3 regions of the Rhizobium sp. BK275 genome follow, and region 1 is predicted to be linked to each of the others. Evidence: predicted binding sites of a transcription regulator. Region 1 holds the regulator's gene; each other region holds the start of a gene.
The links. Region 1 encodes PhoB, which activates phosphate uptake and scavenging genes when phosphate is short. Its sites were predicted from a motif close to TGTCATNNANCTGTCAT; they were not measured.
Positions count from the first base shown of each region.

Region 2: a site for PhoB is predicted at 5,144-5,160, ahead of FHT82_RS20760 (NAD-glutamate dehydrogenase). Genes of this name have one in related genera too.
Region 3: a site for PhoB is predicted at 5,191-5,207, ahead of FHT82_RS16975 (alpha-D-ribose 1-methylphosphonate 5-triphosphate diphosphatase). Genes of this name have one in related genera too.

Region 1 is NZ_JACHZL010000002.1:468,184-476,142, reverse strand. Features, by position in the region: gene FHT82_RS08230 (Hsp33 family molecular chaperone) at 1-151, opposite strand, end outside; gene argF (ornithine carbamoyltransferase) at 243-1,160, opposite strand; gene FHT82_RS08220 (aspartate aminotransferase family protein) at 1,206-2,405, opposite strand; gene FHT82_RS08215 (GcrA family cell cycle regulator) at 2,830-3,360, shown strand; gene FHT82_RS08210 (pyrroline-5-carboxylate reductase) at 3,642-4,430, shown strand; gene phoB (phosphate regulon transcriptional regulator PhoB) at 4,558-5,241, opposite strand; gene phoU (phosphate signaling complex protein PhoU) at 5,468-6,181, opposite strand; gene pstB (phosphate ABC transporter ATP-binding protein PstB) at 6,226-7,041, opposite strand; gene pstA (phosphate ABC transporter permease PstA) at 7,056-7,959, opposite strand, start outside.
Region 2 is NZ_JACHZL010000006.1:377,354-385,312, forward strand. Features, by position in the region: gene FHT82_RS20730 (MFS transporter) at 1-627, opposite strand, end outside; gene FHT82_RS20735 (hypothetical protein) at 889-1,098, shown strand; gene FHT82_RS20740 (aspartate-semialdehyde dehydrogenase) at 1,209-2,243, shown strand; gene FHT82_RS20745 (lytic transglycosylase domain-containing protein) at 2,413-3,234, shown strand; gene FHT82_RS20750 (carbonic anhydrase) at 3,510-4,157, opposite strand; gene pdxY (pyridoxal kinase PdxY) at 4,216-5,091, opposite strand; gene FHT82_RS20760 (NAD-glutamate dehydrogenase) at 5,367-7,959, shown strand, end outside.
Region 3 is NZ_JACHZL010000005.1:110,093-118,051, forward strand. Features, by position in the region: gene FHT82_RS16955 (beta-L-arabinofuranosidase domain-containing protein) at 1-1,283, shown strand, start outside; gene ugpC (sn-glycerol-3-phosphate ABC transporter ATP-binding protein UgpC) at 1,294-2,391, shown strand; gene FHT82_RS16965 (alpha/beta fold hydrolase) at 2,437-3,735, opposite strand; gene FHT82_RS16970 (Xaa-Pro peptidase family protein) at 3,832-4,977, shown strand; gene FHT82_RS16975 (alpha-D-ribose 1-methylphosphonate 5-triphosphate diphosphatase) at 5,416-6,600, shown strand; gene FHT82_RS16980 (trypsin-like peptidase domain-containing protein) at 6,764-7,723, shown strand; gene FHT82_RS30565 (hypothetical protein) at 7,832-7,959, opposite strand, start outside.

The DNA.
Region 1 (7,959 bases):
TCGGATAGTGATGGCGTTCGAGGATCGAATCCAGCATCGGACCGAGCTGGACGGCGCGACCGCGCACATCAAGCCCTTCGACTTGGAAAGGGACGACATGGTCATCGCCGGCGAAATCGAACTCGCCGAGGGCGGCGGCAGCTTCTGCCATGGCTTTCACTCCTGTTTTGTCAGAGCAGCCGGCTAGCGCGCCGGCTGCTTGCGCAGCCGCGAGTTTTGGACTCGCGACATCCGATTATGGTTCAGATCGCGCCCAGGCACCAAGCAAGAATCGACTTCTGCGCATGAAGACGGTTTTCCGCTTCATCGAAGACCACGGATTGCGGGCCGTCGATCACCTCGTCCGTCACCTCCTCACCGCGGTGAGCGGGAAGGCAATGCATGAACAATGCGTCTTTGCCGGCCTGCGCCATCAAATGCGCGTTGACCTGATAAGGCTGGAAGACATTGTGACCGCGAGCCCGATGTTCCTGATTCATTGAGACCCAGGTATCGGTCACCACGCAATCGACGCCGGCGACCGCACGGTCAGCATCATGGTAAAGCATGATTTCGGCGCCCTCATTGCGGGCCCAATTCAGATAGTGATCCTTCGGCTCGGAACCAAGGGGTACGGCCATGTTCATGCGGTAGCCGAAACGGGCGGCTCCTTCCACCAGGGAATGCAGCACGTTGTTGCCGTCGCCCGTCCAGGCGATCGTCTTGCCCTTGATCGGGCCGCGATGCTCTTCGAAGGTCATGACATCGGCCATGATCTGGCAGGGATGGGTATCGTCCGTCAGCGCGTTGATGACGGGCACCGTGGCATGCTCGGCGAGCTCCAGCATACGGCTGTGCTCGGTCGTGCGGATCATGATCGCATCGACATAGCGCGACAGAACCTTGGCGGTGTCGCCGATCGTCTCGGCGCGGCCGAGCTGCATTTCGGTACCCGACAGGAACAGCGTTTCGCCGCCGAGCTGGCGCATGCCGACATCGAAGGAGACGCGGGTTCGGGTCGACGGCTTCTCGAAAATCATGGCCAGCATCTTGCCGGCGAGCGGCTTGTCAGCCGTACCGGCCTTGAATGCCTGCTTTCGCAGCTTGGCGTCATCCATGATGGTTCTGAGGTCGGATGTGGTGACTGCGGAGAGATCGAGGAAGTGTTTGGGGGAAGCCATCGTTCGTTACCTGCTACGCCCGCCAGCGGGCGGGGCATTGTCCTTTCAAGCGGTCTTCTTGACCTTGGCGGCGCGGATGCTTTCGGCGGCATGCTCGATGCGGGAAATCCCTTCGCGCGCCTCCTCTGCGGTTACGACCAGCGGCGGAAGCAGACGGATGACGTTGTCGCCCGCTGGGATTGCCAGAAGATGTGCTGCGCGGATCGCCTGTAACAGCTCAGCCGAGGGAACAGCGGCCTTGATGCCGAGCAGCAGACCTTCGCCCCTGACATCCTCGATTACGTCAGGATAACGATCCTTGAGCGAGGCAAGGCCCTGACGGAAGATGAGGGTAACATCACGCACATGCTGCAGAAAGCCGTCGGCCAGGATGATATCCAGCACCGCGCTGCCGACAGCCATGGCAAGCGGGTTGCCGCCATAGGTTGAGCCATGCGTGCCGGCCTTCATGCCCGAAGCAGCCTCTGCCGTTGCAAGGCAGGCGCCGAGCGGGAAGCCGCCGCCGATACCCTTGGCGATGGCCATGATATCAGGCGTGATACCCGACCACTCATGGGCGAAAAGCTTGCCGGTGCGGCCGACACCTGTCTGGACCTCATCGAGGATCAGCAGCAGGCCGTGCTCGTCACAGAGCTGGCGGAGCGCTTTCATGAATTCTGACGTCGCCGGGCGGACACCGCCCTCGCCCTGCACGGGCTCGATGAGGATGGCGGCCGTGTTTTCAGTGATCGCGGCGCGGACAGCCTCGATATCGCCGAAGGGCACCTGGTCGAAACCGGGGGTCTTCGGGCCGAAACCTTCGAGATATTTCTCCTGGCCACCAGCGGCGATGGTCGCCAGCGTCCGGCCGTGGAAAGCGCCTTCGAAGGTAATGATATGGAAGCGCTCGGGATGGCCCTTGGAGAACTGGTATCGGCGCGCCGTCTTGATCGCGCATTCCAGAGCCTCGGCGCCGGAATTGGTGAAGAACACCTTGTCAGCGAAGGTGGCATCCGTCAGCCGCCTGGCAAGCTTCTCCTGGCCGGGGATCTCATAGACGTTCGAAAGGTGCCAGACCTTGTCAGCCTGATCCTTGAGCGCGGCCACGACATGCGGATTGCCATGCCCCACTGATGTGACGGCAACGCCTGCTCCGAAATCCAGATATCGCTCGCCGGTTTCGGTGATCAGCCAGACGCCTTCACCTCGCTCGAACCGCAACGGGGCACGAGAATAGGTGTCATAAAGCGGCGAGGCTTCAGCCATGGCGCGATCTCCTGATCAGGTTCCGGGGCACCGGACTCCGGCTAAGAAAACCAGGTCCGAAAAATTAAAAATGCCGCCTTTCGGCGGCCTGAACCACTATTTACTTTTCGCACTGCAATGTCAACAAAACTGAGGATTTAGCGCATGCGTCAAGCCCGTATTCGGCTTTACAGGTCTATCAACAGCTAATGTTGCAGAAATGACTCTCCCGGGAAGCAAGTTGGGGAAAACTACGAATTCGGATTCATCGGATTCCTGCGACTCTTGTCACAGAGTCAGGCTCACACTAGGTTAAAGTTCAATTACTAGACTGCATGCGGCGGAACTAGTCACCAAAATTGATCAGGCGTTTCTTGCTTCGGAGGCTTCCGGGGCAACGGTGAGGGATTCTGCCGTCACCAACGCGAAAGGCGGAGACAGGGCAATGAACTGGACAGACGAGCGTGTCGAGAAGCTCAAGAAGCTTTGGTCGGAAGGGCTGAGCGCCAGCCAGATCGCTGCGCAGCTTGGCGGCGTCAGTAGAAACGCTGTCATCGGCAAGGTTCACCGGCTCAGTCTTCCCGGCCGCGCCAAGGCCGGCGGCACGGCAACCGCTGCGCGTGCACCGAAGCGCAATACCTCGGCTCCCCGCGCCCCGAACTATGCGTCTCGCATCACCACCCGCACCGTTACCCGCCAGCAGGGCGCAACTGTCCTGAAGGAAGAGATCGAGATCGAAACGGTCGAGGAAATGGAATATGTGCCGGCCAAGAACGTGGTCGTGCCGATCTCCCGCCGCCTCGGCCTGACGGAACTGACGGAGCGCACCTGCAAGTGGCCGGTCGGCGATCCGATGAAGGACGACTTCTACTTCTGCGGCTGTGACTCCCCGGATTCATCGCCCTATTGCAACTATCATCAGCGCATGGCCTACCAGCCGGTGAGCGAGCGCCGCAAGGCAGTCCGGGTCGGCTGATCTGCGATTTTCCAACAGACGCAACGTACCGTCACCCCTCCTCGCCGATGCGCGGAGGGGTAATTTTTTTCTGGGATAGCAGGGCTGGAAAACGGCTCGTGGCCACGACTATCTGCCGGAGACTGATCCTTGCCGACCGTTCACCATGCAGCCAACGCCATCAAGGCGTTTCAGCCCTCAACAGGCATGGAAGGCGGTCATGGCGCTGTAACGCAATTTTCTGATACAGATGCGGTATTCTCGTCGAGCAGCGCGGCGAAAACAGTCGCTTAGGGGTGCCAATGGAGATCGATCCAAAGCAGATGACAATGGGGTTCGTCGGGACGGGCACGATTACCGAGGCCGTCGTCACCGGATTGGGCAAGACAGCGTTTCGCGACACACCGATCGTGCTGTCACCGCGCAGCGCAGGCGTCGCCGCCCGCCTTGCGGCGGCAAACCGGAATGTAACGATCGCTGTGGGCAACCAGGATGTTCTCGACCGCTCCGATCTCGTATTTTTGGCAGTGAGGCCGCAAATTGCCGAGGAGGTCATCCGCTCGCTCCGATTTCGGCCGGGCCACCATGTCATCAGCTTTGTCGCGGCCACGCCCATGGATCAATTGCTGGCGTGGATCGATCAGCCGGTTCGCCTGAGCCTGGCAATTCCACTTCCGTTCGTCGCAGATCTCCAGGGGGCGACCGCGATCTACCCGCCCGACGAGGTTTCCCACACCCTCTTTTCGGCGCTCGGAACGGCGATCCAGGTTGAAGACAAGCAGGAGTTCGAACTTCTCGCGGTGGCGAGCTGCCTGATGGCCACCTATTTCGGCATCCTGGACGCGACGTCGACCTGGCTACAGAGCAAGGGGCTCTCGGGAACGGCTGGCGACGCCTACCTCCGTCAATTGTTTTCCGGCCTCGCCCATGCTGCCCGTTCAAAACCTGTCGCGAGTTTCGATGAACTCATCGACGAGCATTCGACCAAGGGCGGATTGAATGAACAGGTGCTCGAAGACTTTCGCGCGTTTGGCGGCGCGGCGGCTCTGCAAAAGGCTCTTGATCGAATTCTTGTGCGCATCCGTCTGTAGAAGGCAGATCCTCTCGAGGTTGGCTTTCGGCGCCTGGTGTCGGCTTTCACAAGAAGCTGGGGGTGCCGAATAGACAAACGGGCCGCCCGGCAAGCGAGCGACCCGTCTGGACCTCCGATCACTCGGATCAGGCTTCCATGGAATATCCCGCGCCACGAACGGTGCGGATGACATCCTGCATGTTGGAGAAGTTCAGCGCCTTGCGCAGGCGGCCGACATGGACGTCGACCGTGCGCTCGTCCACATAGATATCGTGGCCCCAGACGCCATCCAGAAGCTGCGAGCGGGAGAAGACCCTGCCCGGCGACGACATCAGGAATTCGAGCAGGCGGAATTCGGTCGGGCCGAGGCGGACTTCGCGGCTCTTGCGATGAACGCGATGGGTTTCGCGATCGAGCTCGATATCCCCGCACTTCAGAACGCTGGAAAGAACCTCCGGACGAGCACGACGCAGCATCGCCTTGACGCGGGCAACGAGTTCCGGCGTGGAGAAGGGCTTGACGACATAGTCGTCCGCGCCAGTCGAGAGACCGCGAACGCGTTCGCTCTCTTCGCCGCGCGCCGTCAGCATGATAATCGGCAGACGTTCGGTCTCCGGCCGCATGCGCAGCCGGCGGCAGAGCTCGATACCGGAAACACCCGGCAGCATCCAGTCAAGGATGAGCAGGTCCGGCGTGCGCTCCTGAAGCCGGATTTCGGCCTCGTCGCCACGAAGGATCGTATCCACCTCGAAACCTTCCGCTTCGAGGTTGTAGCGGAGAAGCACGCTCAGCGCCTCTTCATCTTCAACAACTGCAACTCTTGGGATCATGCGTGTCAGTCTCCTAATGCATGATCCTTAAACCGGGGGTGATTTAAGCAAGGGATCATGCAGGAACTCGGAATTGGCTGCACTTAAAGCGTGTCGCGATCATTCGGATTCGCTGCCGCGCTTTAAGCTTTTTTCGCATGTCGTTATCGCAAAACCGCTGCACACTTTTGCGCGACATGCTTTGGCGCGCCCCGCATGGGACGCGCATGCAATCGGCGGATCAGGATTACTCCGTTACCGCACCGACGGTATTGGAGCTGTCGTCCTTCGGACGCTCGCCCTCCGGCTGGGCGCCGGTCGCCATGTAGTAGATCGTCTCGGCGATGTTGGTCGCATGGTCGCCGATGCGTTCGATGTTCTTGGCGCAGAAGAGAAGATGCGTGCAGCTCGTGATGTTGCGCGGATCTTCCATCATGTAGGTCAGGAGTTCGCGGAACAGCGAGGTGTACATCGCGTCGATCTCGTCGTCGCGTTCGCGGATGGACTTGGCCTTGTCAGCGGACCGCGTCGTGTAGACGTCGAGCACTTCCTTGAGCTGGACGAGCGCCAGTTCGGAGAGATGCTCGAGACCGCGGGCGAGCTTGCGCGGAACGCCGGTGCTTTGGACGGCGATGACGCGCTTTGCGGTGTTCTTGCCGAGGTCGCCGACGCGCTCGAGGTCGGCGGCGATGCGGATCGAACCCATGATCTCGCGAAGGTCGGAGGCCATCGGCTGGCGACGGGCGATCGTGACGATCGCCTTGTCGTTGATCTCACGCTCGGCGTGATCAAGGATCACGTCGTCGGAAATGACCTTCTGAGCCAAGGCGGTATCGCCGTTGACCAGGGCGCGAACGGCCTCGCCGACCATCTGTTCGGCAAGGCCCCCCATCTCGGAAATGCGCCGGGACAGGAATTTCAGATCGTCGTCATAGGCGGAAAAAATATGTGTCGATGCCATGGGGCGTTGTCCTCGAAAATCGGGAAGGCTTCACATCGCCAAAATCAGCCGAACCGGCCCATGATATAGTCCTGGGTGCGCGGATCGTCCGGATTGGTGAACATCTTGTCGGTATCGTTTTCCTCGACCAGGTTGCCGAGGTGGAACATGGCCGTACGCTGCGATACGCGGGCGGCCTGCTGCATGGAATGCGTCACGATGACGATGGTGTAGTTTTCACGCAGCTCGTGGATCAGCTCTTCGACCTTTGCAGTCGCGATCGGGTCGAGCGCCGAGCAGGGCTCGTCCATCAGGATGACCTCCGGGCTGACGGCGACAGCGCGTGCGATACACAGACGCTGTTGCTGACCGCCGGAAAGGCCGGTACCCGATTCATGCACGCGGTCCTTGACTTCGTTCCAGAGGCCGGCGCGCTGCAGGCTCGTCTCGACGATCTGGTCGAGGTCTGCCTTGGACTTGGCGAGGCCGTGGATGCGCGGGCCGTAGGAGACGTTCTCATAGATCGACTTCGGGAACGGGTTCGGCTTCTGGAACACCATGCCGACGCGGGCGCGGAGTTCGACGACGTCGATATCGGGATCGTAGATGTCATCGCTGTCGAGCGTGATCTTGCCGGTGACGCGGCAGCCGTCGATCGTGTCGTTCATGCGGTTCAGCGAACGCAGGAAGGTGGACTTGCCGCAGCCCGACGGGCCGATCAGGGCGGTCACCGTGTTTTCGCGGATGTTCAGATTGACATCGAAAAGCGCGCGCTTCTCTCCGTAATAAACGGAGACATCCTGACCGATCATCTTATACGGGACGTTGTTCATTTTCTGGTCCAGCGCCTTCTCGACTGCGGCTTCCGTCAACATGTTCATGATCTTTACTCCGTTTACCAGCGGCGCTCAAAGCGACGACGCAAGAGGATAGCTCCGAGGTTCATGACGATCAGGAACAGGAGCAGGACGATGATGGCACCCGAGGTTCTTTCCACGAAGGCGCGCTCGGCTTCGTTGGCCCACATGTAGACCTGCACCGGAAGTGCGGTGGAAGGATCGAGCGGCGTGGTCGGCGCCTGGGCGACGAAGGCGACCATGCCGATCAAGAGCAGCGGCGCGGTTTCACCGAGTGCGTGGGCAAGGCCGATGATCGTTCCGGTCAGGATGCCGGGCATTGCGAGCGGCAGCACATGGTGGAACACCATCTGCATCTTCGAGGCACCGAGGCCGAGTGCGGCCGCGCGGATCGACGGCGGCACGGCGCGCAGAGCCGCGCGGGTGGCGATGATGATCGTCGGCAGCGTCATCAGGGTCAGCACCAGGCCGCCGACCAGCGATGCCGAACGCGGCAGGCCGGCAAAGTTGATGAAGACCGACAGGCCGAGCAGACCGTAGACGATCGACGGAACGGCTGCGAGGTTGTTGATGTTGACCTCGATCAGGTCCGTCAGCTTGTTCTTCGGCGCAAATTCCTCGAGGTAGATCGAAGCGGCGACACCGATCGGCAGCGAAAGGACGAGAACGATCAGCATCAGGTAGAGCGAGCCGATGAGAGCGACGCCGAGACCTGCAGCTTCCGGACGGCTGGAATTGCCGTTGACGAAGAGGCCTGTGTTGAACTGCTTGTGGAGAGCGCCGCTCGCCTTCAGCTCGTTCATCCAGGCAACCTGCTTGTCGTTGACCTTGCGGTTCTTCTCATCGACCGTAAGGTCGATCTGGCCCTTGTTGGCGCTGTCGATATTGGCGTCGGCCAGCACCGTCACATTGACGGTCTTGCCGATGATCTGGGGGTCGGCG
Region 2 (7,959 bases), on a different contig from region 1:
AATACCGAGCAGGACGACCGAAACGAGGAACGGAATACGCCAGCCCCAGGCGGCGAAGGCGGTCGAGCCCATGATCGACTGGACCGTGACGATGACGATCAGCGACAGGAAAAGGCCAAGCGTTGCCGTCGTCTGGATCCAGGACGTAAAGTAGCCGCGGCGGCCGTTCGGCGCGTGTTCGGCAACATAAGTCGCCGCACCGCCATATTCGCCACCGAGAGCCAAGCCCTGCAGCAGGCGCAGGCCGATCAGGATGATCGGAGCTGCGATGCCGATTGAGGCAGCCCCCGGCAAGATGCCGACCAGGAAGGTCGACATACCCATGATGAGAATCGTCACCAGGAAGGTGTATTTACGGCCGACGAGATCGCCGAGGCGGCCGAAGACCAATGCGCCGAACGGACGCACGAGGAAGCCCGCAGCGAAGGCGAGCAGCGTGAAGATGTTACGCGTCGCTTCCGGATACTGGGTGAAATAGGTCGCGCCGATATAGGTGGCGAGCGAACCGTAAAGATAGAAATCATACCATTCGAAAACCGTGCCGAGCGACGAGGCGAAGATGACCTTCTTCTCCTCGCCCGTCATCGGACCGGCTTTCACACCGTCGACGCTTGCGACATCTGCCATTGTCTGTCCTCCACAGAGTGATGAGCAACGATCGCGGCCTACTCTCCTCACAGCATACTTCTGGCCACGACACGCCTGACGGAAGTTTGACAGAAAAGACGAGTCAGAAAGAGGGATGCTTTGGGATTATGACTTTAGTCTAATTTTTGTGCGTGGATCACCGCAGGTACGGCACGCCCCGCGAAAACCGCGAGAAGCATACGCATGGACCCCCTCTGTTTTTCGTTGCAGTCATTACAACGGGGTCGATGCCGCCCGGCAATGGTGCCCTCTGCCTGCTCCAACTGCATGCGCAAAAACCTTGACTCCTGTGGAAAACCTTTTATGAGCAACGGTGGAAAAGGAATATCCATGGTTCGCTACGAGCACGCCATCGCTGAGCACAATCACCCGGCAGAAGATGCCGGGCTGGATTTTGCCGTTCCGGTTTCTTCCAAAACCAAGGCCAAAACGACGACGAAAACCGTCTGACGTCTCTGGCCTGCCGCTCTCTCCCCGGCCCGGCTGGGGACAGGAAGCCGCGATAATTTCGCGCTTCCCCCTCACGGACAAGAGGAGAGAAGAGAAAGAGAGCTTGAGAAATGGGTTTCAAAGTTGCAGTTGCGGGAGCGACCGGAAATGTCGGGCGGGAAATGCTCAACATTCTCTCCGAGCGCGGTTTCCCGGCCGATGAAGTCGTAGCACTTGCCTCGGCCCGCTCCCAGGGTACGGAGGTTTCCTACGGCGACCGGACGCTGAAAGTCTCCAACCTGGAGAACTACGATTTCTCCGACACCGATATCTGCCTGATGTCGGCCGGTGGCGAAGTTTCCAAGCGCGTCTCCCCGAAGATCGGCCAACAGGGCTGCGTCGTCATCGACAATTCCTCGGCCTGGCGCTATGACGCCGAGGTGCCACTGATCGTTCCGGAAGTAAATCCGGACGCGATCTCGCTTTTTACCAAGCGCAACATCATCGCCAACCCGAATTGCTCGACCGCCCAGCTCGTCGTTGCGCTGAAGCCCTTGCACGACTTCGCCAAGATCAAGCGTGTCGTCATCTCCACCTATCAGTCGGTCTCCGGTGCCGGTAAGGATGGCATGGACGAGCTCTTCAACCAGACGCGTGCCGTCTTCGTTGCCGATCCGATCGAGAACAAGAAGTTCACCAAGCGCATCGCCTTCAACGTCATCCCGCATATCGATACCTTCATGGAAGACGGCTATACGAAGGAAGAATGGAAGGTTCTGGCTGAAACGAAGAAGATGCTGGACCCGAAGATCAAGGTGACCTGCACCGCGGTTCGCGTTCCCGTCTTCATCGGCCATTCGGAATCGGTCAACATTGAATTCGAAAACGAAATCACCGCCGACCAGGCCCGCGATATCCTGCGCGAGGCACCGGGCTGCCTCGTCATCGACAAGCGCGAGGACGGCGGTTACATCACGCCTTACGAATCTGCCGGTGAGGACGCGACCTACATCTCGCGCATCCGCGAGGACGCAACCGTCGAGAACGGCCTCAACATCTGGGTGGTCTCCGACAACCTGCGCAAGGGTGCAGCTCTCAACGCCATCCAGATCGCCGAACTGCTCGTCAATCGGGGTCTCGTCAAGCCGCGCAAGCAAGCAGCCTGATACCATTTGTAAACCATAATATGCTAAAGCCCTGCTCGACGAGTGGGGCTTTTTCGGGCAAATACCGCCGTATAAGCGTTCGCTAAAAGGCGACCGTGACAAAATCGCCGGTGACTGGCATTCTCTTGCCCGGCCCGAAAGCTATGCAGATCGAGAGCGGGGTTTCTCAATGCGCATGACAAAATTGATTCTGGCGGCCGCCGCGGCAATGGGCGTCCTCCATGCGGTACCGGCGTTCGCGCAAGGTGCCCAGTGCGGTAACACCAGTGCCGGTTTCGAGGCCTGGGTTGCCGATTTCAAACAGACGGCGGCAGCCAATGGTGTGAGCCAGTCCGTCCTCAGCCGCGCCTTCGCCAATGTCAGCTACAACAAGCCGACGATTTCGGCCGACCGCGGCCAGAAGAGCTTCAAACTATCCTTCGATGCTTTCATGAAGAAGCGCGGCGGTGCCGCCATCATCTCTCGCGGACGGTCGATGAAAGCCGCCAACCAGGCTCTTTTCGCCTCGATCGAGCGCCGCTTCGGCGTTCCGGCCGGTCCGCTGATCGCCATCTGGGGCATGGAAACCGGCTTCGGCAGCTATATGGGCAACCAGCATACGATGTCCGCAGTCTCTACCCTCGCCTATGATTGCCGCCGCTCGGAATATTTCACAGACCAGCTTTATGCAGCCTTGCAGCTCGTTTCGGAAGGCTATCTCAGCCCGCAAGCCCGAGGTGCTGCCCATGGCGAAATCGGCCAGACGCAATTCCTGCCACGCAACGTGGTGCGTTACGGCGCTGACGGTGACGGTGACGGCCGCGTCGACATGGTCGGTTCCCGAGCCGACGCGCTGGCCTCGACCGCCAATTTTCTCAAGGGCCATGGCTGGCGTGCCGGCGCCGGCTACCAGCCGGGCGAACCGAACTTCGTAGCCATCCAGGGCTGGAACGCCGCAACGGTCTATCAGCAGGCAATCGCCTATATCGGCCAGCAGATCGACGGCAATTGAAGAGACGTCCAGTAGGAAAAAGATACGGCGCCGCATGCGAATGCGGCACGGGCAAGAACATCGGCAAAGAGATGGTTATTTTCGAGCGCGTGCCTACTGCATGAGTGAGGAGCGGATCAACACCACTCCTTCAAGACGAACGGCAGCAGGATAGCGACCGGCACTGCCCTACTTGTATTCTTGAATTTCACCACTTCGAAATTCATGACCAATCCGCGCGCGTAGCACTCCACAAGCGAGCTTATTGGAATATCTTAAAAGACCGATAAAGCGGTCTATCCCCAGATTTCGGGACGGATGAAGTCGAGTGTCTCAGAATCCATCACCCAGAGCTCGCCGGTCGAAATATCGAACCAGGCGCCATGAAGCTCCAGCTTACCTTCTTCCTCGAGCGCCTTGATATCAGGAAAAGTCCTGAGATTACTGATCGAGTTGCGGATGGAGACCCGCTCCAGCGCGGTCTGCCGCTCGGCCTGCGTCATGACGTCGTTGCTGCCGATCTGTTCGGCGGCCGGGCGGACGAGCGACATCCAGCGACCGATGAAATCGCCCGGCGACAAAGGCTCGGCATCGGGATCGAGTGCTGCGCGAATGCCGCCGCAGCGGCCATGACCCATGACGACGATATTCTTGACCTTCAGGGCCTGCACAGCGAATTCGAGTGCTGCCGACGTGGAATGGAAATGGCCGTCCGGTTCAAAAGGCGGAACCATGTTGGCAACGTTGCGGATAACGAAGAGTTCACCAGGCCCTGCATCGAAGATCAGTTCGGGGGCCGCGCGCGAGTCGCTACAGGCAATGACGAGCGTTGTCGGGTTTTGCCCGTTTTCCGCAAGCTGCCGATACCGATCGCGGGCATCGGCATAGCGCCCGCTCATGAAGTTGCGATAACCAGCCAGAAGGGAGTTGGGAAAGCTCATCATGCCCCTGGATTAACGCGCGCGTGAGCCAAGATCAATGCTGCGCTGCAAAGCGTGGGGCCTATTTTTTCCGCCGTTGGGCAGGATGGAGGAGGTGACGCATCTGCACCATTGCCATGGGCGTCGAAAGACTCGAAGCATCGCTTGCCAGCATCAGTTCGCTACTGCCGCGCTTGACGGCGCGCGCCAGCACTTCGAACACGCTTGCGGTCGCCAACTGCAGCGCCTTTTCGTCCTCCATTCCCGAAAGCAGGCGGGACAGGAAGAGAGCCGCGAGCAAATCCCCGAGGCCATTCGGTGGGTTCTCGACGACACGATGTTCGGCAAGCAGGGCATGTTTCCCGGAGAGATAGAGGTTACCGGTGCTGCCCGTCATCATCGGCACTGCCGACGTGACCAGCATGCGCGAAGGGCCGAGCGCGAGTGCAGCTTCCATGACCGCACTGTTATCATCAAGCGCAGCGCCCGAAAGCCAGGCAAGCTCGTAGCGGTTCGGCGTTGCGAGCGAGGCAAGCGGTATCAAGTGGTCACGGATCGCCTCGGCCGTTACCTCCGGCACGTAGAGGCCACCAAGATCGCCCATGACTGGGTCGCAGACATAGAGCAGTTCTGGGTCCTTCTCACGCAAGGACGCAACGAGTTTCGCAACAGAGCGAGCCTGGGCCGCATTGCCGAAATAGCCCGACAGGACGGCCTTGACCTCGCCGATCCACGGTGCGCGGATGAGATCGTCGATCGCCGCCTCGAAATCGGCCTCGGCGAAGGTAAGCCGTGTCGAACGGCCATGACCGGGATGCCAGGGCAGCACGATCGTCGGCAGCGCCCAGACCTGATGGCCGAGCGTTTCCAGCGCGAAGACCGCAGCACGGTTTCCGACCGATCCGCGCACGACATGGCTGGAAATGACGATAACTGCGCCTGCTGCGTTTTCCGACATAGTATCCGAATCCGAATTTTGACCGCCGTTGATGATCTTTTTGACGAGGCGCTGTCAACCATTCTTCACGCGAGCGTGGAAATGTGCGGCGGGGCGGAAAGCCGGATAAGGACGCTTTGCCGTCCACCGACACAAAACGACCCAAAAACTTTCGAAATCTCTCGCCAGCATAGTCAAAAAAGCACGAAAACTACTTTTCGAAGCCCTTTTTTAAAGATTCTTTCGAAGAGCCTTCTGCTAACTTGCCCATATCAGAACAAATCGGGGGGTGATCCATGGCTGCCAGAAACAATCCGAAACGGGAAAAGCAGATCGAAAGCGCGCGCAAGATCGCGGCTGCGACCGGCGAACCCCATCTCGACCCCGAAATCCTCTTCGGCCGGGCCAGTAGCGACGACCTCGAACTCTACACACCGGAAATGCTGGCGCTTTCCGCCGTGCATTCGGCAGCCGAACTCGCCGCCTGGAACGGCAAGACGGCGCGCGTCAGCATCGATACGATCGCCGACGTCAACCCCGATGGCATCGCAGTCTCCATTCTCTCGGTGACCGATCACAACAAGCCTTTCCTCTATGAATCCGTGATGGGCGAGGTGACCAGCACCCATCGCGACATCTACATGGCGGTTCACCCGATCCTGATCATGGAAGACGGCAAGGCTCCGGAACTTTACTCCGCTGATGTGCCGAGCGATCCGGCAAAACGGGTCAGCCATATCCAGCTTCATGTCTCGCCGCTCGCCGCCTCTCAGGCCGCCGATCTCATCAAGCGCATCAAGGCAGTGCTCGAGCAGGTGGAGCTTGCCGTTTCCGACTGGAAGCCGATGCTGTCGCGCGTCGACGAGGTGATTACAGAGCTTTCGAACTACAATGCCAGCCGCAAAAAGGCCGACCGTGATGAGGCGGTCGCCTTTCTGACCTGGCTGCGCGACGAGAATTTCACTTTCCTCGGCATGCGCGATTACGTCTATTCCGGAAAGGGACCGGATGCGAAGGTCGAACGTGACAAGGGAACGGGTCTTGGCATTCTCTCCAACCCCGATGTGCTGGTTCTGCGCACCGGCAAGGACGCCGTGACGACGACGCCGGAGATTCTCGCCTTCCTCGATGGTCCGGACTTCCTGATCGTCACCAAAGCCAATGTGAAGTCCACGGTCCATCGCCGCGCCTACATGGACTATGTCGGCGTCAAACGTTTCGACGCACAGGGCAACGTGACAGGGGAGCTGCGCATCGTCGGCCTCTTCACCTCGACCGCCTATACCTCGTCGGCCACGGAAATCCCGCTGTTGCGCTCCAAGATTGAAAAGGTGAAGGAGCATTTCGGCTTCGACCCGATGAGCCACTCGGGCCGCATGCTCGACAACACGCTTGAATCCTATCCACGTGACGATCTTTTCCAGATAGATACCACGCTGCTTGCACGCTTCGCCGAGCAGATCAACGATCTGGTCGACCGCCCTCGCGTGCGTGTCCTACCGCGCATTGATCATTTCGACCGTTTCGTTTCCGTCATCGTCTTCGTGCCGCGCGAAGAATATGACTCGATCGTACGCGAACGCATCGGTGCCTACCTGAAGACCGTCTATGACGGCCGCGTTTCCGCTTATTACCCGGCCTTCCCGGAAGGTGGCGTCGCGCGTGTGCACTTCATCATCGGTCGCTCCGGCGGTAAGACGCCACGCATCCCTCAGGCCAAGCTCGAGGAGACGATCCGCCAGATCACCGCGCGCTGGGACAGCCGCTTCGAGATGCTCGCTGGCCCCAAGGCGCCGAAGCTCGGCGTCAGCAACGCCTTCCAGGAAGCCTTCACGCCGGATGAAGCGGTTGGCGATCTGCCCGACATAGCCGCATGCGCCGCCGGCGAGCCGATCCGCATCGAATTCTACTATCGCCACGACGATGAACGCGGCCGCATCCTGTCGCTGAAGATCTTCCATTGCGGCGAACAACTGCCGCTGTCACGCCGCGTGCCTCTCCTCGAAAACCTGGGCTTCAACGTCCTGAGTGAACGGACCTTCGATATCGAAGTTCCGGCCGCCGACGGCGCCATCAACATCGTCGTGCTGCACGACATGGAACTCGAGGCTCGCAGCGGTGCGGACATTGACCTCGCACGTTTTGGCGCACCGCTCGAAGAAGCCTTCGTCGCAGCCTTCAGCGACACGATCGACAATGACAGCTTTAACCGGCTGATTCTGTCGGCCGGTCTCTCGGCCCGCGAGGTTAGTGTGCTGCGCGCCTATGCGCGCTATCTGCGCCAGGCCGGCATCGCCTATTCGCAGGATTATATCGCAACCACCCTCGACAAATATCCTGTTATCGCCGCTTCGATCTTCCGCCTGTTCCGCGACACGCTCGATCCGAAGCTGTCGGAAAAGGCGCGTATCAAGAAACTCGCCGAACTGCATCAGGCAATCGAAGCCGAGCTTGCCGACGTGCCGAGCCTGGATGACGACCGTATCCTGCGCCGCTATGTCAATATCGTCGATGCAACGCTGCGCACCAATTATTTCCAACGCAATGCCGATGGGACACCGAAGGCGATGCTTGCCTTCAAGCTTGACCCGCACCTGGTCGATGGCCTGCCGGAACCGAAGCCCTTCCGCGAAATCTTCGTCTACGGTGTGGAAGTAGAAGGGGTGCATCTGCGCTTTGGCCGCGTTGCCCGCGGCGGCCTGCGCTGGTCGGACCGCGCCGAGGACTACCGCACCGAAGTTCTGGGTCTCGTGAAGGCGCAGCAAGTCAAGAACGCCGTGATCGTCCCCGTCGGCGCAAAAGGTGGTTTCTATCCCAAGAAACTGCCGGTCGGTGGCAGCCGCGAAGAGATCTTCAACGCAGGTCGTGAAGCCTACAAGACCTATATCC
Region 3 (7,959 bases), on a different contig from region 1:
GGCATCTAAAGCTTGCCACCTATTTCGTCGACGAGCGCGGTCAGATGCCCTCCTATTACGACGAAGAGGCGCGCAAGCGCGGCGAAGACCCGGCCAGCTACGTCTTTCAGACCTATGCCTACAGCCAGGCCCATATGCCGGTGCGCGAGCAGACGCAGGTCGTCGGCCACGCCGTGCGCGCCATGTACCTGTTCTCCGCCATGGCCGACCTTGCCTTCGAAAACGACGACGAGAGCCTGAAAAGCGCCTGCGACCGGCTGTTCGACAATCTGGTGGGACGTCAGCTCTATGTCACCGGCGGCCTCGGCCCCTCGGCTTCGAACGAGGGCTTTACCCGCGAATACGATCTGCCGAACGAAACGGCCTATGCCGAAACCTGCGCTGCCGTTGCGCTCGGTTTCTTCAGCCATCGCATGGCGCAGGTCGAGCTCGACAGCAAATTTACCGACAAGCTCGAAACCGTGCTCTACAACGGCGCACTGTCAGGCATTTCGCGCGACGGCGAGCATTATTTCTATGAGAACGTGCTCGAAAGCCACGGCCAGAACCGCCGCTGGAAGTGGCACTACTGCCCATGCTGCCCGACCAATATCGCCCGCTTCATCACCTCGCTCGGCCAGTACTTCTACTCGACCAAAGCTGATGAGGTGGCAATCCATCTCTACGGCGAAAACGCCGCCGAACTCTCGGTCGGCAATACTTTCCTGCGCCTGACGCAGAAGACGGAATATCCGTGGAATGGCGACGTCAGGATCTCGCTCGGCCTCGAACAGCCGAAGCGTTTCACGCTGCGCCTGCGCATTCCCGGCTGGTGCCGCGATGCCGAGGCCTTCGTCAATGGCGGGGCGATCAAGCTCGATATCAGCAAGGGCTATGCGGCAATCGAACGCGAATGGAAGGATGGCGACGAGGTTCGCCTCTCCTTCGATATGCCTGTCGACCGGCTTTATGCCCATCCGGCCGCAACCGAAGACAATGGCCGTTTTGCGCTACGGCGCGGCCCGGTGATCTTCTGCGTCGAGGAAGCCGATCTCGGCACGGAGCCGCAACGGCTGAGGCTGCCCTCGCAGGGCGAGATTGTCGCAATCTTCGACGACACGCTTCTCGGCGGGGCCACGGTTCTTGAAGGCGATGCGCTGGAAGCCGATGCATCCGACTGGCGGGAAACACTCTATCGCACAGAGCCGCCGGCGCTGAAGCCGAGACGTTTCAGGGCAATCCCCTATCATCTTTGGGCAAACAGAGAGCCGGGCGCGATGGCCGTCTGGCTGCACGAGAAGTAGGGAGATCGCAATGGCACGCCTTGAACTGCGCAACGTGGTCAAATCCTACGGCATCTACGAAGCCGTGCGCGGCATCAACCTCAATATCGAGGACAACGAATTCGTCGTCTTCGTCGGCCCGTCCGGCTGCGGCAAATCGACGACGCTGCGCATGATCGCTGGACTGGAGCATATCACCGGCGGTGATATCGTCATCGGCGATCAGGTCGTCAACCGGCTTGGCCCCGGCAAGCGCGACATTGCTATGGTGTTCCAGAACTACGCGCTCTATCCGCACATGAGTGTCAGGGAAAACATCTCCTTCTGCCTCGAACAGCAGAAGCTGCCGAAAACGGAGATCGACGAGCGCATCAGCCGTGCCGCTGAGACGCTGCATATTACCGAACTCCTGTCTCGGCGCCCCGGCCAACTGTCGGGCGGGCAGCGCCAACGCGTCGCGATGGGCCGCGCCATCGTACGCAATCCCAAGGTCTTCCTGTTCGACGAACCGCTTTCCAACCTCGATGCCAAGCTGCGGGTGCAGATGCGTACCGAGATCAAGCGCCTGCACCAATTGTTGCCGACCACGACCGTCTATGTCACCCACGATCAGGTCGAGGCGATGACCATGGCCGATCGCGTCGTCGTCATGAATGGCGGCATTATCGAGCAGGCCGGTCCGCCGCAGGAACTCTACCATAATCCTGTCAGTCAGTTCGTGGCCGGTTTCATCGGCTCGCCGTCGATGAACTTCCTCAACGCATCGCTCGAGGCCGACGGCAATGGACTGGTCGTCATCCTGGAAGACGGCAGCCGGCTTGCGGTTCCAGTGACGCGGGCTCAGGAATACCTGGCGCATGCCGGCAAGCCGGTCATCTTCGGAATCCGGCCTGAATCGATATCAAGCCTGGCGCAGAAACCCGGCTTTGAAACCATCGAGGCTGATATCGATCTGGTGGAGCCGCTGGGGCCGGAAACAATGATCTATTTCGACATCGGTTCGGTCGGCATATGCGCTAATGTCGATCCGGAGAGCGATCCGCGTCCGCGCACGAAAATGCCGCTCTCCTTCAACATGAACCGTATGCACCTCTTCGATCCCATCGGCGGCAGGTCGCTTTCGGCCTGACGTCTGGCAGGCCCGCGAGCACACCCGAGATGAAGGCCCCTCGGATTATCCGAGGGGACCGCCGCGATCACGCACCATCTGCCTGAGACGTGTGAAGACGGCTGGCGACTGGCGCACGCCGTCATGTTCGAATTCATTCGTGACCCAGGTCCTGACATTGCCGACGTCACGGGCGGTTGCGAGCGACAGCTCGGCATCGACATACATATCGTCGAAATAGACCGCCGCAGCGACCGGGATCTCGCTCGATGACAGCCGCGCAGTATCGTAGAGCGGCTCGAACCCGTCGCAACGCGCCAGCGCCTCCATGGCATCGCGGAACGGCCGCAACGAGCGGATTTCCTCAAACATCCACGGATACATCATCTCGCCGGTCAGATAGAGCGGCCGGCTCTCTTCACCGAATTCGACAAATTCCGATCGGATGCGCTCCGCGGCCCAACCCGTTGCAGTCTTACCCTGCCCGTAAATGCTTTCCTGCAGCACCGCGAACATTGGATTTCCGTCATAAGAGGTCAGCGACATGACCGAGGCCAGGAAGGCATCTGAAAAGCGTGTCTCCTCCTGATCGGAGAAGGCCTCGTCCACCAGCCAGTGCACATTCTCGTAACCCGGCGCCATGCCGAAATCGATGCCGATCGTCTGCAGCCGGCGCACCGTCAGGCGATCACCATCCGGAAGCCTGACATCATCGGCGGCAATGCGCTCGGCGATACGGGCGATGCGATCGCGATCAGCCGGATACCGCCGATAATATTCCCGGTTCTTGGCCGCGACGCGCGGATAGGTGCGGCGATAGACGTCATCGGCTGTTGCGGAAAGCCCGGCCAGTCCGCCGGTGACATAACAGGCGGCCAGTCCCTCCGGGGCCTGCGACAGATAGGTCAACGTCAGAAAGCCGCCATAACTCTGGCCAAGCGTCTCCCAGCGTACCCCGCCAAACACGCTCTTCCGGATATGCTCGCAATCGGCAATAATGTTGTCTGCACGGAAACGGCTGAGATAATCGGCCCCTGCCTTCCCATCCGCAAAGGCGGCCATCGTGGCGCTCTCGATGCGGGTGCTTCGTCCGGTGCCGCGCTGATCGAGCAGCACGACGCGGTAATTCTTCAGCGCTTCGCCAAGCCACGAGGGGCCGCCGCCGACCGGACGCGGTGATTTGCCGCCAGGACCACCCTGCAGGAACAGCAGGACGGGCAGTTTTTCCTGTTTACGCGTGGGATCGCAGACCTCGCGCGCAAAGACCTTGATCGATACGCCATCCGGCTTTTTCCAGTCGAGCGGCACGTCGACGAGATGGTCGCGGACATGGACGCCGGGGATCGTGTATTCGCTGACGAGCATGGTCAAATCCTGTAGATTGTTTGTCGACACAGTGCCTACAATTGCCCTATGCTGGAATCAAGCATCTAATTTCGGCAAAAATCACGGATATATAGCGTGTCTCTCCAAGCCTGGTCCCATCCCGTCGCAGCCATCACAGATGAAGAAAGGCAGAGCCGCCTGTCGCGCCTGCGCGAACGCATGCAGGCGCAAGGCATCGCTGCCACCTTGCTCGGCCCGACTGAGAGCTTACGCTATTTCACCGGCCTCGTCTGGCACCTGAGCGAACGCCTGCTCGGCGCGCTCATGACTGACGATAAGCTGATTTATATCGTGCCCGGTTTCGAGCGCAGCCGTGTCGAAATGCTCCCGCATCTGCCGGGTGAGATCGCCGTCTGGGAAGAAGAGGAAAGCCCGGCGGCGCTCGTCTCGCGGCTAGCCGGGCCAACAGGCAAACTCGCCCTCGACGACGCACTGCCGCTTGCCTTCTACCATGCCTTCACCGAACAGATAGGCGCTGCGCGTCTCATCGACGGCGGACCTCTCATCCGCGCGCTGCGTGCCATCAAATCGCCGGCGGAAATCGCGCTCATCCAGCATGCGATGGGCATCACGCTGGATATTCACCGCAAGGTCCGCGATACGCTCGCACCCGGCACCGCGGCTTCGGAGGTGGTTCGCTTCATCGATCAGCAGCATCGGGCGGCAGGCGCCGACGGCGGCTCGACCTTCTGCATCGTCTCCTTCGGTGAGGCAACCGCGCTGCCGCATGGTGCAGATGGTGAACAGATCCTGAAGTCGGGCGATGTCATTCTCGTCGACACCGGCTGCCGCCTCGACGGCTATCATTCGGATCTGACGCGCACCTATATGCTCAACGAAGGCAATGGCGAATTCGAACGCGCCTGGGCGATCGAGCGCGAAGGCCAGCAGGTCGTTTTCGATGCGGCAAAACTCGGCGCGCCATGCGAAAGCCTTGATATGGCCGCCCGCAACAAGTTTGCACACCATGGCCTCGGTCCGGACTACTGCCTGCCCGGCCTACCGCATCGCGCCGGTCATGGTCTCGGCCTCGAAATCCACGAGGCGCCCTATATCGTCCGAGGCAACGGAACGCCGCTGGCCCCAGGCATGTGCTTTTCGAACGAGCCGATGATTGTCTTCCCCAGCAGATTCGGCATTCGCCTCGAAGATCACATCTATATGGCAGAAGACGGCGCGCATTGGTTCACGACTCCGGCTGCAAATCCTTACGCGGTCTGAGTTCCATTGCGCAGACGTGCGAAAAGCCTGTTCGTGCCGGTCACAGCCGCCGCGACTTGCAGCCACGTCAAACTGAGCCGACATCCGCAATAGCAGCCCGCAGAAGGAGCGCACGTTAGCGATCATGGATGGTCCACTCTGACCTGCATAGGATGCATAATCTGCATAGGTTTTTTTATTGATCACGTGGGAAATGTCAGATGGTGACATGACAGTCACTAATCTGACATTTCCTAGAGAGCGGTAGAAACTGCCCCTGCATCTCCTGCACCCTATGCGGCACTCGATTAGACGAAAGCGCTTGCCGGTAACCGGTCGTTTTCGACGAGGCGCCTGCGGATCAATGATCTTGCTGACATGTTTCGTCATCGCAGCAGCGTAACAGGCTAGGTCGTCGCATCGGCAGATCCGACAGATCTAGGATGGATGGAGCGGAGAATGTGGCTAAGTGATTTCGAAATCGTGCTGCGCGATAGGGTTATACCTCGCGGCGCAGTCAGGATCGAAGGCGGCCTGATCGCGGAAATCAGGGAAGACCCTGCGGCTTCTGCCGACATCAATGGCAGCGGCAGGCTGCTGCTTCCCGGTTTTATCGACATGCATGGAGACATGATCGAGCGCGAGATCGAGCCGCGTCTGAATGTGCGCTTTCCTTTGGAGCTCGGCCTCTTCGAACTCGACAAGAAACTCGCCGGCAATGGCATCACCACCGCCTTTGCGGCGCTTTCTTTCCACGGTAATACCGGCTACGGCAACGTCCGATCGGAAGAACATTCGCGTTCGATTATCCAGACCCTGATTCAGCTCCGAAAAAGTGATCTTCTTGTCGACCACAGGGTCCATGCGCGCTTCGAAATCACCTTCACTCATGCCCGCGCCGTGATCGAAGATCTGCTGCGGGCCGGCGCCCTCGACCTCGTGTCGCTGATGGACCACACGCCAGGACAGGGCCAGTATCGCGATGTCGAGCGGCATATCGAGACGATTGCCCGCAACAACAAAATCACGCTTGAACAGGCTGCCCGTCGCGTGCGAGAGCGCATCGAATACCGAGCCCAAAACAATGATGCAGTCGACAATCTGGAGGCAATCGCTGCCACCGCGCGCGATCATGGCGTCATCATCGCCTCCCACGACGATGACAGCATCGAAAAGGTTGCGATCGTCGAGGGACTGGGTGCACGCATCAGCGAATTTCCAGTGACGATGGCGGCGGCGCAGGAAGCCCGCAAACTTGGACTGGCAACAGCAATGGGGGCGCCGAACGCGCTTCGCGGCTTGTCCTATTCGGGAAATCTCTCTGCCCGAGAGGCCTACGAGTACGGCGTCCTCGACATTCTGGCGAGCGATTACCACCCCGCCACCGTACTGCCGGCCGCCATCGCGCTTGCAGAAGCTGGATCGGGCGGGCTGCCGGCATCTGTGGCGCTCGTCAGCGCTAACCCAGCGACGGCGCTCGGGCTTACAGATCGTGGCGCGATCGAAGTTGGCCTGCGTTCCGATCTTGTCATCGCTGAACGCGGTCGTCTTCCACGGCTGAGGGCAACCTTCTGCCGCGGAAAACTGGTCTACTCAGATGGAACGGTTCCGGGATTGTCGGCACCATACGCGGTCTCATGCTGAGCCCCAACGCCTTTCGCGGAGCATTGCGGCGCGTCTCTTGAAAGATAAGCCCGCAAGCCTCACCTGATATCTCCATTGTTCACCTGTCGAACTGACAGCCCTTTGCCATCAGCAGTCGCTGCCGTTCCTCAACGTCGACGCTTCACGCGTCGGAGGAGATTTCATGGGATTCATTGATCGTGACATTCAGCCGTCGTCCGATGCCGGGCTGCTGGATGCCTATTCTGAAACGGTGTCAAACGCCGTCGACACGGTCGGTCCGGCTGTCAGCCGGATCGAACGCGTCGGTGGACGGGCCGGCCACGGTTCCGGCTTCGCCATCTCTCCTGATGGTCTCGTCGTCACCAACAACCACGTGGTCGGCGATGCAAAAGCCGTCACCATCAAGACGCCCGAGGGTACGGTTGTCGAAGGCAGGGTCCTCGGCCGGGATGAAGACACCGACCTCGCTCTTATCAGGGCCAATGATTGGTCCGGAGCCTGGGCACAGCTTGCGGATTCCAAAAAGCTGAAGCGCGGACACATCGCGATCGCCATCGGCAATCCGCTCGGCTTCGAATGGACTGTCACGGCCGGCGTCGTTTCTGCGCTCGGGCGTTCGATGCGAGCGTCCAGCGGACGCTTGATGGAGGATATCATCCAGACCGACGCTGCCCTTAACCCCGGAAATTCGGGTGGCCCGCTGGTTTCTTCCCTGGGCGAGGTAATCGGCGTCAACACCGCCGTCATCCAGGGTGCGCAAAGCATTGCTTTTGCCGTTGCATCGAATACCGCCAAGCACGTGGTATCGGACATTCTGCGCTTCGGAGAAGTCAGGCGCGGATATATCGGCATTGCGGCCGATACGGTCGATCTGCATCGGCGCATTGCGCTTGAAGCGGGCGTTCCGCAGCGGACGACGGTGCGCCTGCGCCGTGTCGAAGATGGCGGCCCCGCCGCAAGGGCCGGCCTTCGCGAAGGTGACTACCTGCTCGCAATCGGCGGTCAGCCGGTGTCGGGAATAGATGACGTCGTCCGGCTTTTGGATGGAACAACAATCGACGCCGAAGTCGATGTGCTGATTTTTTCCGTCGCTGGCCGGATCGAACAGCGCACCGTCCGTCCAACGAAACGGGCGAATTAGCTGGTCACGTGATGAGCGTGCCTGGAAATCAGCCATTCAAGTAACAAGGCACCCGTCTTTCGGAGGGCGCCTTGTCTGTTTGCCTTTCGCGACATGAAATCGCGATGATTATAAGGATCCGGGCGCAACAGCGGCTGCGGCAAGCAAACCAAGCAAAGGCGATGGTTCGTTAGAGAACACGTCGTAGATGCAAGGTGCTGCAAAAACGGTTACGGCCAGAATACCGATGACGATCC